One region of the Lentilactobacillus terminaliae genome, then DNA from elsewhere that is predicted to be linked to it. Evidence: a T-box and tRNA genes for the amino acid it is inferred to sense, from the RefSeq annotation. Region 1 holds a T-box; the other holds one or more tRNA genes.

Evidence for each region. A T-box is a leader RNA that pairs with one kind of tRNA and senses whether it is charged. The one in region 1 lies ahead of leuS (leucine--tRNA ligase), so its partner is inferred to be a tRNA-Leu.
Region 2: it has a tRNA-Leu gene. The T-box ahead of leuS (leucine--tRNA ligase) is inferred to sense a tRNA for this amino acid. The anticodon was not compared.

Annotation. Positions count from the first base shown of each region.
Region 1 is NZ_CP168151.1:860,758-869,045, reverse strand. It holds gene O0236_RS04325 (polysaccharide biosynthesis protein) at 1-1,634, opposite strand, end outside; gene O0236_RS04320 (acyltransferase family protein) at 1,843-2,874, shown strand; gene O0236_RS04315 (alpha/beta hydrolase) at 2,876-3,832, shown strand; gene leuS (leucine--tRNA ligase) at 3,873-6,293, opposite strand; T-box leader at 6,368-6,574, opposite strand; gene O0236_RS04305 (phosphatase PAP2 family protein) at 6,673-7,308, shown strand; gene O0236_RS04300 (class I SAM-dependent methyltransferase) at 7,305-7,880, shown strand; gene O0236_RS04295 (MDR family MFS transporter) at 7,922-8,288, opposite strand, start outside.
Region 2 is NZ_CP168151.1:719,828-728,115, forward strand. It holds gene O0236_RS03565 (calcium-translocating P-type ATPase, PMCA-type) at 1-1,821, shown strand, start outside; gene O0236_RS03570 (hypothetical protein) at 1,839-2,273, shown strand; gene O0236_RS03575 (Tex family protein) at 2,426-4,606, shown strand; gene O0236_RS03580 (SprT family protein) at 4,610-5,047, shown strand; gene thrB (homoserine kinase) at 5,071-5,949, shown strand; tRNA gene O0236_RS03590 (tRNA-Leu) at 6,007-6,092, shown strand; gene O0236_RS03595 (HAD family hydrolase) at 6,151-6,765, shown strand; gene O0236_RS03600 (PTS sugar transporter subunit IIA) at 6,881-7,297, shown strand; gene O0236_RS03605 (PTS system mannose/fructose/N-acetylgalactosamine-transporter subunit IIB) at 7,294-7,788, shown strand; gene O0236_RS03610 (PTS sugar transporter subunit IIC) at 7,804-8,288, shown strand, end outside.

The DNA.
Region 1 (8,288 bases):
TTAGCTCTTAAACTATTACTTCTAGCCCCAAGAACTAAGTCGGCAGTTCTGGTTCTTAACGTTAAGTAAACGTAGACAAAACCACCAATAACTGCAGCGATAACTGCGACGATCACGCTGGCCAAGCCACCAAATGGATCAGTGAATAATGACATCACCATGTTGCCAATATAAACCATTACGAGTGCCACAACGTACATTACTAATGCCGCAATTCCAACGTTAACTAAAGTTCTTCTAATTTGTGGCATATCATAACCGAATCGATTTTTTAAAAAACCAATGATTAAGAAGTTCGCTACTAAAAGTCCAATTGCCGTAGAAACTAGCGGACCAAATACCCCTAGGAAATGAACACATGGCCACTGGACAATTAATTTAACAGCTGTGCCAATGAAGAAATACTTCACCGCGCGTTTGTTTTCTGAAAGTCCTTGCATGACAGCTGAGGCCACCACAAACAATCCCATCAGAATTGAAACGATTGAAGAAACCGTTAAGACGTTAGCTGCCAAGCCATGGTATTCGATACCATAAAAGGCTCGATTAAGTGGTCCAGCAATGGCTGCCATTCCCAAGGCAGCAGGAATCATCGTAAACATAAACATTGATAATACATTTGTGTTTTGCGCCTTGATTTCTTCCTTACGATTATTGGTCAAAGCTTCAGAAAGTAGTGGCACAGCAGTAACTGCCAATGCTGATGCCAACGAAATAGAAATCATAATTAATTTGTTTGAGTTAGCAGCAAACATTGCAAATAAGTCACTAACCTGAGTTGCGGTAAAGATTTTTAAACTGGTCATAATTGGAAAGAAAGTATATTGATCAATTAATTGAAAGATCGTAATTCCGGCTCCCAAAATAATGAACGGAACGGATTGAGCGATTATCTCTTGATATAACTGCTTTGGAGATACTCTAATCTGATTATCACTATTGGCAACTAAGCTTCTAAAGTGTTTTCTACGTTTTAAATAGTAGAACCCTAAAGTCAAAGTTCCAAACAATGCACCAATGAAGGCCGCAAATGTTGATTGTGAAACTGCAGTGATCCAGTTACCATGCATAACTTCCATGATAATGTAGGCTGTTGCCAACATGTACAAAACTCTGGCTAGTTGTTCAACGAATTGCGAAATCGCTGAAGGAGCCATTTCTTGATACCCTTGGAAGTAGCCACGAGTCAAACTCATTGTCGGAATAATCAAAACTGCCCATGCTAGTGAATGCAGGACAGGAACCACGTTCTCATTACCACCATCTAATAACGGTGCCCCAAAATAAAGAACTAACGCCGAGATTATTCCTAACGCCGCGGAAAGAATCAATCCACGTTTATAGATTCTAATTCCAACTCCATATTCGTTCATCGCATTGTAATGAGAAACTTGCTTAGCAATTGCTGAAGGGATTCCGGCGATTGCCACGATCAACACAAAACTATAGATGTTATATCCGAAACCATACAAAGCATTTCCACGATAGAAATATTCACCGAACCATTGACGCCAAGGTATTATGTAAATTGCTCCTAGAATTCTAGAAAAAATACTGCCGGCTGTCATCCATGCTGAACCAGATAGCATTTTATCTCTAGAAGCATCTCCTTGAGAATTATCAATCTCATTCATTTTTTAAAAATCCCACTTTCATCGATTTAATACACTCGTACTATTTTATCAAGAAATGAATTATTATCAATCTTTCATTGAATGTATTTATAAATCTTTATTAACTAAGTTTTATCTGTAATAAAAAAGTATTGTATTAAAATTAGTAAATGCTCTAAAATATTATTAATAGGTCATTTTTGACATTAAATTTATTGAGGTGAATATCTTGAGCAAGAAACGGATTGAATGGATCGATGTTGCCAAGGCAATTGGAATTATCGCCGTGGTGTTGGGTCATTCGTTAACCTATCATGGCACACTTTTTCATACTTTGTATTGGTGGCATATGCCAATCTTCTTTATCATGGGTGGCTTCTTCTTAAAACCAGTCAAGCCTGGACACTGGCCTGAATTCTTTAAAAAGCGGATCTATCCCCTATTAATATCTTATGCGTTTTGTGGAACGTTAGTAATTATGGTTTCCCACTTTCTGCGTAACGAATCATGGAAATATACCTTGTTTTATTTCGTGCGTCTAGTTTATGGTGGTCAGACTTTAAACCATTACACCAGTGTATTTTGGTATATTAACGTGTATCTGTTAACGATATTATTTGTCACATTCCTAATTACATACATTCAAAAAAGAGAATTCTTGATTATCGTTGGTTTTCTATCATTAATCGTCGGGACTAGTTATAAGCATATTCATTTTCTCAATTGGAAATATACTCCATGGGATTTTGATGTAGTTTTGATTGTAACGTTCTTTGTCTTGTTTGGATATTTATACTTCAAGAATATCCAACAAATTGTCAAAAATTTATGGTTCTTGATTCCTGCAACAATGATTACTCTGTGGTTAGTATTCATGCAATACACTGATAGATTCAACTTCGGTTTTTTCTTAAAATCACGGTTAATCCATGCTTCATATCATCATATTGCTTTATCCAGGGTTTCTTACGTAGCCATCATTCCAATCTTAGTATGTCTAGTAGTATTTGGATTCTGTTACTATCTATCAGAATACTGTCCACAATTTATTGTCCACGGATTACAAGTCCTTGGCCAACAAACCCTAGGAATTATGTATCTGCACAAAATTCTCCTTGATGTTTCGGGAAATCTAGGTGTTTCATCTCCATACATCAGAACTATAATTGCTCTTGCAGTATCCTTTATCCTGTCGTATATTTACATGTATTTCCTAAATCGAATTAGATTATCAAGAATGAACAAGGTGGCAAGAGAATAATATGTTCGAAAAATTCCGTTTTATTAGCTTTCGTTTCCTATACTTCATCATTGGAATAATTATAATTGTCATCTCCGTCTTTGCGCTCTGGCATTCCCGTCCTCAGGAATTAAAGGCTCCTGACAATGGTTTTGTTAGCAACAATACGCCGACAATATTTATTCACGGTTGGTCTAGTAGTTTAATGGCTGAACGTGATATGGTAACTTCTGCTGAGGTGCGTGGAGTGGCTAGAAAACGGATGATCATCAGAGTTCGTTCCAATGGTAAGATTCTCGTCACGGGAGACATCAAAAAATGGATGCGCAATCCAATCATCATGTTGCAATTTGACAATAATCGTGCCGGCGAAGTTCAATATGCTCACTGGCTAACTAAAGTCTGTAAATTATTAAAGGCAAAATACCATGTGAATAATTTAAACTTTGTTGGTCACTCCATGGGTGCTTACGCTGCCGTGTACTACAACTTATTAAACGGCAATCAAAGTGACCTTCCGAGAACCCAAAAAATGTGTCTGATCGCTGGTCCATATGATGGCATCATCGATAATCACAAGGCTAATCAACCGACTTCGGGTCCACTTAAGACTTTGTGGGACGATAAGCCCAACCAAAACCGGTTGTTAGCAGATGGCCGTCCCAAGATCATTCATCCTGAATACAAGAAACTGTACAGGCTACGCAATAATTTTCCTCATCAAGTGCGAGTCCTTAATATCTTTGGCAACATTGGTGATGGCTCAAATTCAGACGGTGTCGTAACTGCGACCTCAGCACTATCACTACGATATATTTTGAGAGACAAAGTCAACTTCTATCAAACATTTGAATCATTTGGTGCCAAGTCACAACATTCCGCTCTTCATGATAATAACTTAGCCGTTAATCGCCAATTAACTGAATTTATTTGGGCCAAGAATTATCAACCTGGAGCGCCTAACGACTTACAGCAATAAAAAAAAAGAACCTCGAGAGAATTCTCAAGGTTCTTTTTTATTAGTTAGCAACGATATTAACAATTTTGTTTGGTACAACAATTACTTTACGTACTGTCTTACCATCAGTAAATTCTTTAACTTTTTCATCAGATAAAGCAATTTCTTTGACCTTATCTTGATCTTCATCACTGGCAACTTCAATATGGGCACGAACTTTACCATTAACTTGAACGACCATTTGAATGGTATCTTCAACTAATTCATTCTCATCATAAGTTGGCCATTCAGAGTAAGAAATTGTATCATCATGTCCCATTAGACTCCAAAGCTCTTCAGCGATATGTGGAGCAACTGGGGCAAGTAATTTCACAAATCCTTCAAGGTATTCGATTGGCAAAGCATCCACCTTGTATGCCTCGTTAACAAATACCATCATTTGAGAAATACCAACATTAAAGCGCATGTTTTCAAAATCGTCAGAAACAATCTTTACAGTTTGATTGTAAATCTTTGATAATGAACCATCGTTGATAGTTGTAACGCGATCACGTAAATGATTATTTTCATCAATCATTAAACGCCATACTCTATCTAACCAATGGTGAGCTCCCTTGATTCCTTCAGTACTCCATGGTTTAGATGCATCTAAAGGACCCATGAACATTTCATAAACTCTAAGCGTATCAGCACCGTAGCTTTCAACGATTTCATCGGGATTGATAACGTTACCCTTTGATTTAGACATCTTTTCATGGTTGGTTCCTAGGATCATACCTTGGTTAACTAACTTTTGGAACGGTTCCTTAGTTGGTACTACTCCAAGATCGTATAAGAACTTGTGCCAGAAACGAGCGTAAAGCAAGTGAAGCACGGCATGTTCGGCACCACCAACATACAAGTCAACTGGTGACCAATACTTAAGCTTGTCATAGTCGGCTAAAGCATCTTTGTTAGTTGGATCGATGTAGCGTAAGAAGTACCAAGAACTACCTGCCCATTGTGGCATAGTGTTAGTTTCTCGTTTACCCTTACGACCGTTTTCATCGACAACATTAACCCAGTCGTCAATATTAGCAAGTGGACTCTCACCACTACCAGAAGGTTCAATGTTCTTAGCCTTTGGTAACTTCAATGGTAATTCGTCTTCAGGAACTAAAGTAGTTTCGCCATCTTCCCAGTGAATTACTGGAATTGGTTCACCCCAGTAACGTTGACGTGAGAAAATCCAGTCACGAAGACGGTAATTGATCTTCTCGCTACCATAACCTTTGTCAGTTAACCAATCGATAGCTTTTTTAATAGCATCTTCTTTGTTCAAGCCATTCAAGAAGTCAGAATTAATATGTGTACCATCTCCAGTATAAGCAGCTTCTTCAACGTCGCCACCTTCAATTACTGGAACGATTGGTAAATCAAATTTCTTAGCAAATTCATAGTCTCGGTCATCATGCGCAGGAACGGCCATGATGGCACCAGTTCCATATGAAGAAAGCACGTAATCACCGATCCAGATTGGTACTTGCTTACCATTGATTGGGTTAATACCATAAGCACCAGTGAAGACACCACTTTTGTCCTTGTTAAGATCAGTTCTTTCAAGATCAGATTTTCTAGATACTTCTTCTTGATAAGCTTCAACAACCGCACGTTGATCGTCAGTAACGATTTTGGAAACTATTTCATGTTCTGGTGAAAGCACCATGTATGTTGCACCAAATAAAGTATCTGGTCTAGTAGTGAACACTTCGATTTTTTCGCCGTCATGTCCGGCAACATCAAAGAAGACACTGGCACCCTTTGAGCGACCAATCCAGTTTCTTTGTTGCTCTTTGATACTTTCAGGCCAGTCTAGGTCATCAAGATCATCGATCAAGCGATCGGCATAGGCAGTGATCTTCAATACCCATTGTCTCATTGGGACACGGTAAACTGGGTAGCCACCACGCTCTGTCTTACCATCGATAACTTCTTCGTTAGAAACAACGGTTCCACCCATAAAATCAGGAGCCCAGTTGACTTCGATTTCGTCTTCGTAAGCTAAACCTTTTTTGTATAGTTGTTCAAAAATCCATTGAGTCCACTTGTAGTATTCAGGATCAGTAGTGTTAACTTCTCGATCCCAGTCATATGAAAAACCAAGTGACTTAATTTGTCGTTTAAAGTTTTTGACGTTTTGAGCTGTAAAATCACGAGGATTATGTCCAGTCTTTAATGCATATTGTTCAGCAGGTAGACCAAATGCATCCCATCCCATTGGATGAAGCACATTCTTGCCCTGCATTCTTTTCATTCTGGCCATAATATCGGTTGCCGTATATCCTTCAGGATGGCCTACGTGCAAGCCTTGACCAGATGGGTAAGGAAACATGTCTAAGACATAGTACTTTTCCTTATCCATTGAATCAGACGCCTTAAACGTCTTGTTTTCGTTCCAGTAGTGTTGCCACTTACGTTCAATCACATCGTGGTTATATGCCATAAATTTTATCCTCCTGATTATCTGCAATTTTTTAACAAAAAAGCCCCATAACAAATTCAGTCTTCACTGACTTATTATAGGGCGAGTTATCGCGGTACCACCTATGTTCCCCCTACTAAGTAAGGGACACTCTTAAGCTGTAACGGTGCTACCGGGTTAGTTTACTTGAGTTCAATTAACCATTCCACGATGAGTTCGCTAGCTGACTCTTCAAGTTCACATTAACCACTTGATTTCTGAAGTAAAGTTGACTAGTTACTAATTCGCTTCATCATTTTGAAAATTAAAATTGCTGACATTAATGCTATCAAATCATTCAAGAAAAAGCAACTTTCCAATGATATACTTTAATTAACATTGTTAAAGAAGGGTCGCATAAATGAACAAAACGAATTATCGTAACCAAAAAATAGTAATTTACATAAGTTTAGTTATCTTCTTAATTTTGGCTTGGATGGTCGTTGGCCATTTCTCACCATTGCAACATACTGACGAGCAAGTTCAAGCTTGGATTCGTTCTGGAATCAATCCAACACAAACTTCAATTATGATTCACGTAACGAATTTAATGGGTAGTAAGTCATCTCTAGTGATTATTCTTGTGATTATCGTAGGCCTCCTAGCTTTTAAACAACTAGGAGCAGCACTGTTTGTCACCGTCAATAGTATGTTACTGTCATATCCAATGAATGTTGGCTTAAAACTATTGATCAATCGCCCTCGCCCATCAATCCACCACTTAGTAACGGTTCACTCAACCAGCTTTCCAAGTGGGCATGCCATGATCAGTATTATGCTTGCTGGATCATTAATAATATTAATCAATAACCATTGGCGGCGGAATATCGCCACAATGACGGCAGTATTATTACTAAGTTTGTTTATTTTAATCATTGGTTATTCCAGAGTTTATTTAGGGGTCCATTATCCAAGTGATGTCTTAGCCGGTTATTGTGTTGGTTTATTGACGATTAATTTAGTATATATTTTATTTAAAAGGTGGCAAATTTTATGAAAAACACACTTCAATCATCACTAGCATTTAGCCATACTTTGCTGCAGAGCGTCGTCAAACCTGGTGACAATGTAATCGATGCCACTATGGGTAACGGTCATGACACCCTATTTTTAGCTCAACTTGTTCAAGCGACTGGACATGTTAGTGCCTTTGATATCCAGGCTTCAGCAATTGAATCAACTAAACAACTTCTAGCAGATAATCAGATTGCTGACAATAATTACAATCTGTATCAAATGAGTCATTCCCAGATTAAAGATGTGCTTCCTGAAGACAGTAAAATCACTGCGGCTATTTTTAATTTGGGTTATCTTCCAGGTGGTGATAAATCAGTCATCACCCATAGTGAAACATCAATTCCGGCGATTCAACAATGCCTACAGATGTTAGAAAGACACGGACTTGTCGTGGTCGTTCTTTATTATGGTCATCCCGGTGGAGAGTCAGAAAAAGAAGCGATTATAGATTTCACACACAGCCTTGATCAACATGTCTACAACGTTTTACAATATCAATTCGTTAATCAAGTCCAAGCCCCACCTATTTGTTTGGCATTCGAAAAACGTTAATAAAAAGCGGCCTTAGCCACGATTGAATTTTATCAATCAGACTAAAGTCGCTTATTTTTTTGTTTGTCATATGTATTAGCAATATATGCCAACACGATTAAAATCAGTCCCACAATAAAGACATTGTGCAATGAACTGTATAGAATCTGACGGAGATCTGGAAGCAGTTTACTTGGCAACTCATGAACAGTTTGTGGATTGATCAACTTATCGATCATATTCATCGTCAAACCATTACTTGAAGCAACTTGCCCCATCATTGTCATATTCATTACGATTCCAAATCCCGACATCATTAGCGATTGTCCCAGAGTTCTAGCAAGAGTGTTGAATGAGGTGGCCACCCCAATTTGATCGCTCTTCACTGTATTTTGGACACTAATAGTCGTGGTAGTAATCGTAATTCCG
Region 2 (8,288 bases), 140 kb from region 1:
TTAGCGGTTGCTGCCATTCCAGAAGGATTACCGGCAATCGTTACAGTAACTTTGGCACTAGGTACTCAACAAATGGCTCGGCATAATGCGTTGATTCGCAAACTTCCAGCAGTTGAAACACTAGGAAGTACTGATATTATCTGTTCTGATAAAACTGGTACTTTAACACAAAATAAAATGACCGTTGAAAAAGTATTTTTAAATGGTCAATTAACTGACGCTAACCAAGTTTCTGTTGATTTGAGTGATCAATTGGCTCAAATTATGGTTTTAAATAATGACACTAAGTTCCAACCTGATGGACTAGTGGGTGACCCCACTGAAACGGCCTTGATTCAGTATTACTTGAATAATAAGTTGCCAGTTTCTGAATTTATCAGCGAGCATGTCCGTTTAGCTGAAATACCGTTTGATTCTGAAAGAAAGCTGATGTCGACATTTAACCAGTATCCAGATGGTACGATTCAGATGAATATGAAGGGCGCACCCGATCAATTATTAAAACGGGTAACTAGAATCATTGATAATAATCAGGTAAGATCAATTACTTCAGATGATATTCAAAAAATTCAAGATACCAATCACAGTCTTGCTACTTCAGCATTGAGAGTGTTGGCTTTTGCTTACAAACCAGTGACTGAAGTGCCAACTGAATTAACTTCAGAAGCGCAAGAAAATGACATGATTTTTGTTGGGTTGATTGGAATGATCGATCCGGAACGACCTGAAGTATATCAAGCCGTTGCTGAAGCTAAGGCTGCTGGAATCAAATCGATTATGATTACTGGTGATCATCAAGATACCGCTAAGGCGATTTCCAGCCGGCTTGGGATTATTGACGATATCAATGATAGTCGTGCTGTTATGAGTGGTTCTGAATTAGAAGAATTATCTGATGACGAGTTTGATCGCCGAGTAGAAGATGTTTCCGTTTATGCCAGAGTTGCTCCCGAACATAAAGTTAGAATCGTCAAAGCTTGGCAGAAAAAGGGGAAAGTAGTTGCCATGACTGGAGACGGAGTTAATGACGCTCCTGCTCTAAAGACTGCCGATATTGGGGTCGGAATGGGTATTACTGGAACCGAAGTTTCTAAAGAAGCATCTGATATGGTACTAGCAGATGATAACTTTGCTACGATTGTGACAGCGATTAAAGCTGGTAGAAAAGTGTTCGCAAATATCCAAAAAGCTCTTCAATATTTACTATCTGCTAACCTTGGAGAAGTATTGACACTATTCATTATGACTTTGATGGGCTGGCAAATTTTAGCTCCAGTACAAATCCTATGGATCAACTTAGTAACTGATACCTTCCCAGCTATTGCTTTAGGGGTTGAACCTGCAGAACCAGGCATTATGAATCGTAAGCCTCGTGGTCGAACATCTAACTTCTTCTCTGGTGGGATTATGACCAATATTTTGTATCAGGGGCTCTTTGAAGGATTGATTACTCTAGGAGTTTATGCATTTGCGATTGCTAATCCGGTACACAGTACCGACGCACTGATTCATGCTGATGCATTAACAATGGCATACGCCACATTGGGATTGATTCAGTTGTTCCACGCATTTAACTCAAAGACGATTCATCAATCGATATTTAAAGTGGGACTTTTTAAGAATAAATTCTTCAACTGGGCAATGTTAGCTTCAACTATTTTATTAGTTGCAACCATAGTTGTTCCTGGGTTTAACCAGATGTTTCATGTTACGCAATTGAATTCTTCACAATGGATGGTAGTACTTTTTGGTGGAATTTTAATTGTTATTATCACAGAAGTAGTAAAATGGATTCAGAGACATGTACTCAATGAAGATTAATTAAGGTGGTAATTAGATTGAAACAAAGAGATGTTCAGACATACGCAAAGGTTATTTCAGATATCATCGATTTTACTGGTCAAAACGGTGAGGATTTAAACGCTGATTTCGAGACTTTAAGAAAAGCAGTTGATGATGATTCAGTAGCAAGTATTGGTGAAGAAGAATTAACACGCATCAAAAATCATTTCCAATCAGGAACTGATAAGTACCAAGATGGCGTTAATAAATTGGAAAATGCTCCAGTGCCTGTTAAATTATTGGGTCGTCATAAAACAATGGTCAATGCATACAAAGAATATGCAGATGCGTGCCAACAAATGACTGACAGCATCGATTTGGATAATCAACAAATTAACCAAGACCAATTTAATCAATCAGAAAAAGATCAAGAAGACTTTATTGATAAGTTCTCTAAAGCAGCTAATCGTGTAATGGGAAGCATTATGTAATTCGATTACTAGATTTGAAACCAATAGCGTGTGGCCAAGATGGTTGCACGCTATTGGTTTTTATGCATTTTATGGCCAAGCTTGTTAAATGAAAAAGGCGTTAATCCAGATCATAATGATATAATCGTAGTGAAAAGAATTTTGAGGTGAAAATTTTGACTAAATTAAGTGAGCAAGTCGTTGCCAAACTATCTGGTATTTCCAAATCACAAGTTGACGCAACTCTAAAAATGCTGTCTGAAGGGGATACAGTTCCTTTTATTGCCCGTTATCGTAAGGAGCGGACACATAATTTGGATGAGGTTCAAATTAGAGACATTCAAGATATGGCTAAGAAAATTGAAACCCTAGAAAAACGTAAGACAGATGTCATCAAAAAGATCGCGGAACAAGATCAATTAACGCCCAAACTAGAAGCTAAAATCAATCAATCTGAAACGGTTCAACAAATCGATGATTTGTATTTACCTTTCAAACAAAAGCGTCGGACCAAGGCCACGATTGCCAAAGAACGTGGCTTAATGCCATTGGCTGAGGCCACCCTTAAATTTGACGAGAATATTCAAACTAAAATCGCCGGCGCCATTAATCCTGATAATGAATTACTAACCAGTGATGATGTCGAGGCAGGAATTCACGAAATTTTGGCTGAACAAATTGGAGAACATTCTGAATTCAGATCTTGGATAAGAACTCAAACTATGAAGTCGGGTGTGTTGACTTCCAAGGTAAAAAACAAGGTCAAGGATAGTGAAGATGCGCAGACCTATCAACAGTATTTTGATTTTGAAGAATCTGTTAAAACAGTCCCTGAATTCCGTATCCTTGCAATCAACCGCGGTGAGCGAGAAGGCATTCTAACTGTCAAAATTGCAGTGAATGAACTGGAAATTTTTAATTATTTAAAATTTAAATTGATAGGTAATCATTCAGGACCTAGTGCTCAGATCATTGAAGATGCCGCCCAGGATGCATATAAGCGATTTATTGGTCCGGCCATTGAGCGAGAAATCAGAGCAGATTTAACCGAAAAGGCTGATCAGCATGCAATCGATGTCTTCGGTAAGAATCTTTATAATTTATTAATGCAGGCCCCATTAAAGGGTAGAATCGTGATGGGATTTGATCCCGCATACAGAACTGGATGTAAACTAGCAGTGGTTGATGGCAATGGTAAATTTCTTGGTAAGACAGTTATTTATCCACATAAACCAGCTTCAGAAAGCAAACGAAAAGCTGCTAAACAGGAATTCATTGATTTTATTAACCAATTCAAAGTAGAAATGATTGCTATTGGTAATGGAACGGCAAGTCGAGAGTCTGAACAATTTGTTGCTGACGCAATTAAAGAAATAAAACATCCAATTTTTTACGTAATTGTTAATGAGGCTGGGGCGTCAGTATATTCTGCTAGTGATGTTGCTAGACGTGAATTCCCAGACTTTAGTGTTGAACAGCGTTCAGCGGTTAGCATTGGTCGAAGAATTCAAGATCCATTAGCAGAACTGGTTAAGATTGATCCACAAGCAATCGGAGTTGGGCAGTATCAACACGATGTGGCGCAAAAACAACTAACTGAGAAGTTGGATCAAGTAGTTGAAACTGCAGTTAACCAAGTTGGTATCAATTTGAATACAGCTAGTCCAGAATTATTAGTTCATATTTCTGGATTATCAAAGACCATCGCAGAAAATATCGTGACATATCGAAATGAAAATGGTGGATTTACCAGCAGAAATCAATTGACTAAAGTTCCAAGATTAGGACCAAAAGCTTATGAGCAGTCGGTCGGATTCTTGCGTATCGTTAATGGTAAAAATCCATTTGATAATACAGATATTCATCCGGAAAGTTATGCTGCGGCTAACAAATTATTAAAACTATACAATTTGGAGAACGTGGAATTAGGATCAGAAACTGTTCGTGAACGATTGGGAAATGTTGATTTAAGCGAGGTAGCTTCACAGCTCGACATCGGTGAGGCAACTTTGCAAGATATTATTAAAGGATTAACTGTACCAGGCAGAGACTTACGAGATGATATGCCGACCCCGTTGTTGAAACAGGATGTACTTAAAATCAGTGATTTGAAGCCAGGGATGAAGCTTCAAGGAACAGTCAGAAACGTAGTGGATTTTGGAGCTTTTGTGGATATCGGAGTTAAGCAAGACGGCTTAGTTCATATTTCTAAACTGAGCGATAAATTCGTTAAGGATCCCAGTACTGTAGTTGCAGTTGGCGACGTTGTAAATGTTTATGTTGAATCAATAGATGAACAGCGTTCAAGAATTCAATTATCAATGATTGATCCTAATTCCGCAGAAAAGGAATAAGTATTGACGGATTTAGAATTACAAAAATTAGTCGAAAAAGTTTCATTAGAATCTTTTGGCAAAAAATTTCAACATCAAGCGATGTTTAATGCCCGATTGAGAACCACTGGCGGTAGATATCGGTTAGGTGATCATAACATTGAAATTAACCGGAAAATGGCTGATGAGTATGATGAATCAGTTTTGATTGGTATTATCAAACATGAGCTATGCCACTACCATTTACATTTGGCAGGTCATTCAGGAAAACATAATACTCCTGAATTCAAACAGCTTCTAAAGGCAGTTGGTGGCTCGAGATACGCGCCAGCAGTTGCTAAAGATTATAAGTATGTGTATGAGTGCACCCGCTGTGGTCTTGAATACCATCGAAAACGAAAAATTGATGTTAGAAAGTATGCATGCGGCAAATGTCGTGGTAAATTAAATTTAATAGCATAAATAAGTAGAAAAGGGGAATTGTTATGGCAAAAGTAATTGTTAGAGTTCCTGCAACATCAGCAAACTTAGGACCAGGAATGGATTCACTTGGATTGGCTTTTAAACTTTATTACACTGTCATCGTTGAAGAAAAGACTGACAAGTGGAAGGTCAATCACGCCCTAGGCAATGATGTTCCCACGGATGAGCATAACTTAATTGTTCAAAGCATTTTAAAAACTGACCCAGATATTGAGCCACATCAATTAACTGTTATTTCTGATGTTCCAATTGCTCACGGACTTGGTTCAAGTACGACAGCGGTTGTCGCAGGAATTAAGATTGCTAATTCACTGGGAGAATTAAATCTTTCGATTGAAAAACAGATTCAAATAGGTAGTGAGATCGAAGGTCATCCTGAAAATGTTGCAGCGGCACTTTTAGGTAATTTAGTTGTTTCGACTTATGACGGTGAAAAAGCATTGGCAACGTCAGTTCCTATTGATGGAATGTCAGCTTTGATGTACATCCGTCCGGATGGGATTTCAGAAGTTGAAAGTCGTGAAAAATTACCAGAGACTATAGCATATTCTGACGCAGTGTTGAGTAGTAGTCGGGCGAATGTCTTTGTAACCTTAATGAGCCAGGGAAAGTATCATGACGCCTTGCCATTAGTTGAAGGCGATATGATGCACGAACCGTTCAGAAAATCCATTGTTCCAGAGTTAGATGTTATTCGTGAAAAAGCTCACTCAATGTCGATCTACGGCACGTATTTAAGTGGTGCCGGTCCCACAGTGGGTACCTTAGGAAAACGCGATGATTTGGTACAACTTAGATTAGAACTTCAACAAATGGATCTTAATGGCAGTCTGAGAATTCTCGATGTTGATACCGAAGGGGCAACAGTTCGGGGAGAATAAAAAACCTATTGTCATGGTAGTCGCTATCTGATATAATTATTCTTGTTGATTGATGATGCGGCCATGGCGGAATTGGCAGACGCGCAAGATTAAGGATCTTGTCGGGAGTTCTCCCGGTGGAAGTTCGAATCTTCTTGGCCGCATAAATTTTTCGAACCATTACCTTCCCGGTGTGGTTCGTTTTTTTTTGGAGGAATTTATATGAATGCATTTATTTTCGATGTTGACGGAACTTTAATTGATAGTAAAGATATGTATATGAAACCCTTACTTAAGGTTTTAAATGCTAATGGTTACAATTTTGTGATGTCAGATTTAGATCAAACTTTCGGGATTAACGCACTGGATGCTGTTACTCAGTTGGGCGTTAAGGAACCACAAAGAATCGTCAATGAATGGTTCGGAATCGTTGACGATTATAAAGAATTAACCCATGTTTTTCCTAACATTAAAGAAATGCTGCAGGAATTGAGCTCAGACAACGGCAATCATTTAGCAATTGCTACTTCAAAATTAAGAACAGAACTTCTTAGAGATGTTGAGCCATATGGATTAAATGATTACTTTAGCGCCATTATTTCTTCAGATGACGTTGATAATGGTAAACCCGCACCTGATATGGTTTTAAAGGGTATTGAAAAGTTGAATTCAACTAAAGACAATACTGTATACATCGGTGACACGCTCTACGATTTAGAGGCTGCTCATCGAGCCGGAGTTAGTTTTGCATTAGCCGGTTGGGAAACTGATATGGCCGATCAATTCAAAAGTGCTGAATATTATTTAACGACACCACAAGATTTGCTAACCATCTAATTAGATAACTTTTTATTTTTTTACAATAGAGATAGTTGCCAGAGTTTTTAAATGGTAAACTATTAGTAATGATTGTAAGCGATTTAATAAAAAATATTTAAACGGAGTGATTAGTTTGATTTCTATTATTGTGGGTACTCATGGCCACTTTGGGGCTGAGTTAATAAAAACGTCTGAAATGATTTTCGGTAAACAAGATTCCACCTTGTCAGTTTCAATGCAAGGGTCTGATTCACTTGAGACTACCACTGCTAAATTTAACCAAACGATCTCCCAATTTCCAAAGGAAAATCAAGTTTTGCTGCTTACGGATTTATTCGGGGGCACGCCGTTTAATGTCTGTGCTCAGATTCAGGCAAATGATCCCGCAAGGTTTGAATTGTTATCGGGAGTTAATCTAGGAATGCTTTTGGAAGCCTTGATGGGCACTCAAGGTGATGTTCACGAACTTGCAGATCATCTTGTGGATGCTGGTAAGGCTGCAATTAACAAGTTTGAGATTAATAGTGATGAGGGGGATGAATTATTATGACAATGAATATTGCTTTAGCAAGAGTTGATAGCCGGCTATTACATGGTCAAGTGGCCACTTTTTGGACTAAGTACGTTAAGCCTAATCGAATTTTAGTGGTATCAGATTCTGTTGTTAAGGATCAATTGCGGAAAACATTAATTTCGCAGGTCGCACCTGCAGACGTGAAAGCTAATGTGATTTCAGTGGACAAAATGATTTCAATTTATGGTGACCCCAAATTTGATTCTTTCAAAGCTCTTTTGTTGACTGAAACAGTTGCAGATATGGTTAGACTAGCCCAAGGTGGCGTTGATTTTTCAGATAGTGGAATTAATTTAGGTAATCTGGCATACACTCCAGGTAAGAAAATGATTACTGATACGATTGCTGTGGATGATGAAGCGGTTAGTGAAATTAAAACTTTGATCGATCAGTTTCATTTAAATGTCTATGCCCAACAAGTTCCTGGTGAAAAACCGCAGAATGTATTGGAATTGATTAATGAATAATTGGGTGATTGAATATTGTTACTAGCTAGTTGTTTAACTTTAATAGTCGCTTTTTTGGCTGGCCTTGATGGTATTTTGGACGAATGGCAATTTTATCAGCCTATCGTTACTTGTACCTTAATTGGTGCAGCTTTTTCTGATATCAGTACCGGAATATTATTAGGAGCCACTCTGCAAATTATTATGAGTGGATGGATTAACTTAGCTTCGGTAATTTCTCCTGACATCTCTTTTGCGTCAGTCACAGCTGCTATTATGGTTTGTGGTCCAGCACATTTGCAGATCGGTCAGGGAGTGCTTGTGGCGATTGGTGCCGCTGTGATTGGTAGATTATTGACCATCAGAACACGAAAATTAATGGTAAATATTGCTCATAAGGCTGATCAAGCTGCAGAAATTTCCAAATTATCAGAGATAAATCGATTACAGTGGATCAGTATGGGAATTCAAGGGCTTCGAGTAATGATTCCCTCAGTCATAGTTTTGATGTTATCTAACGT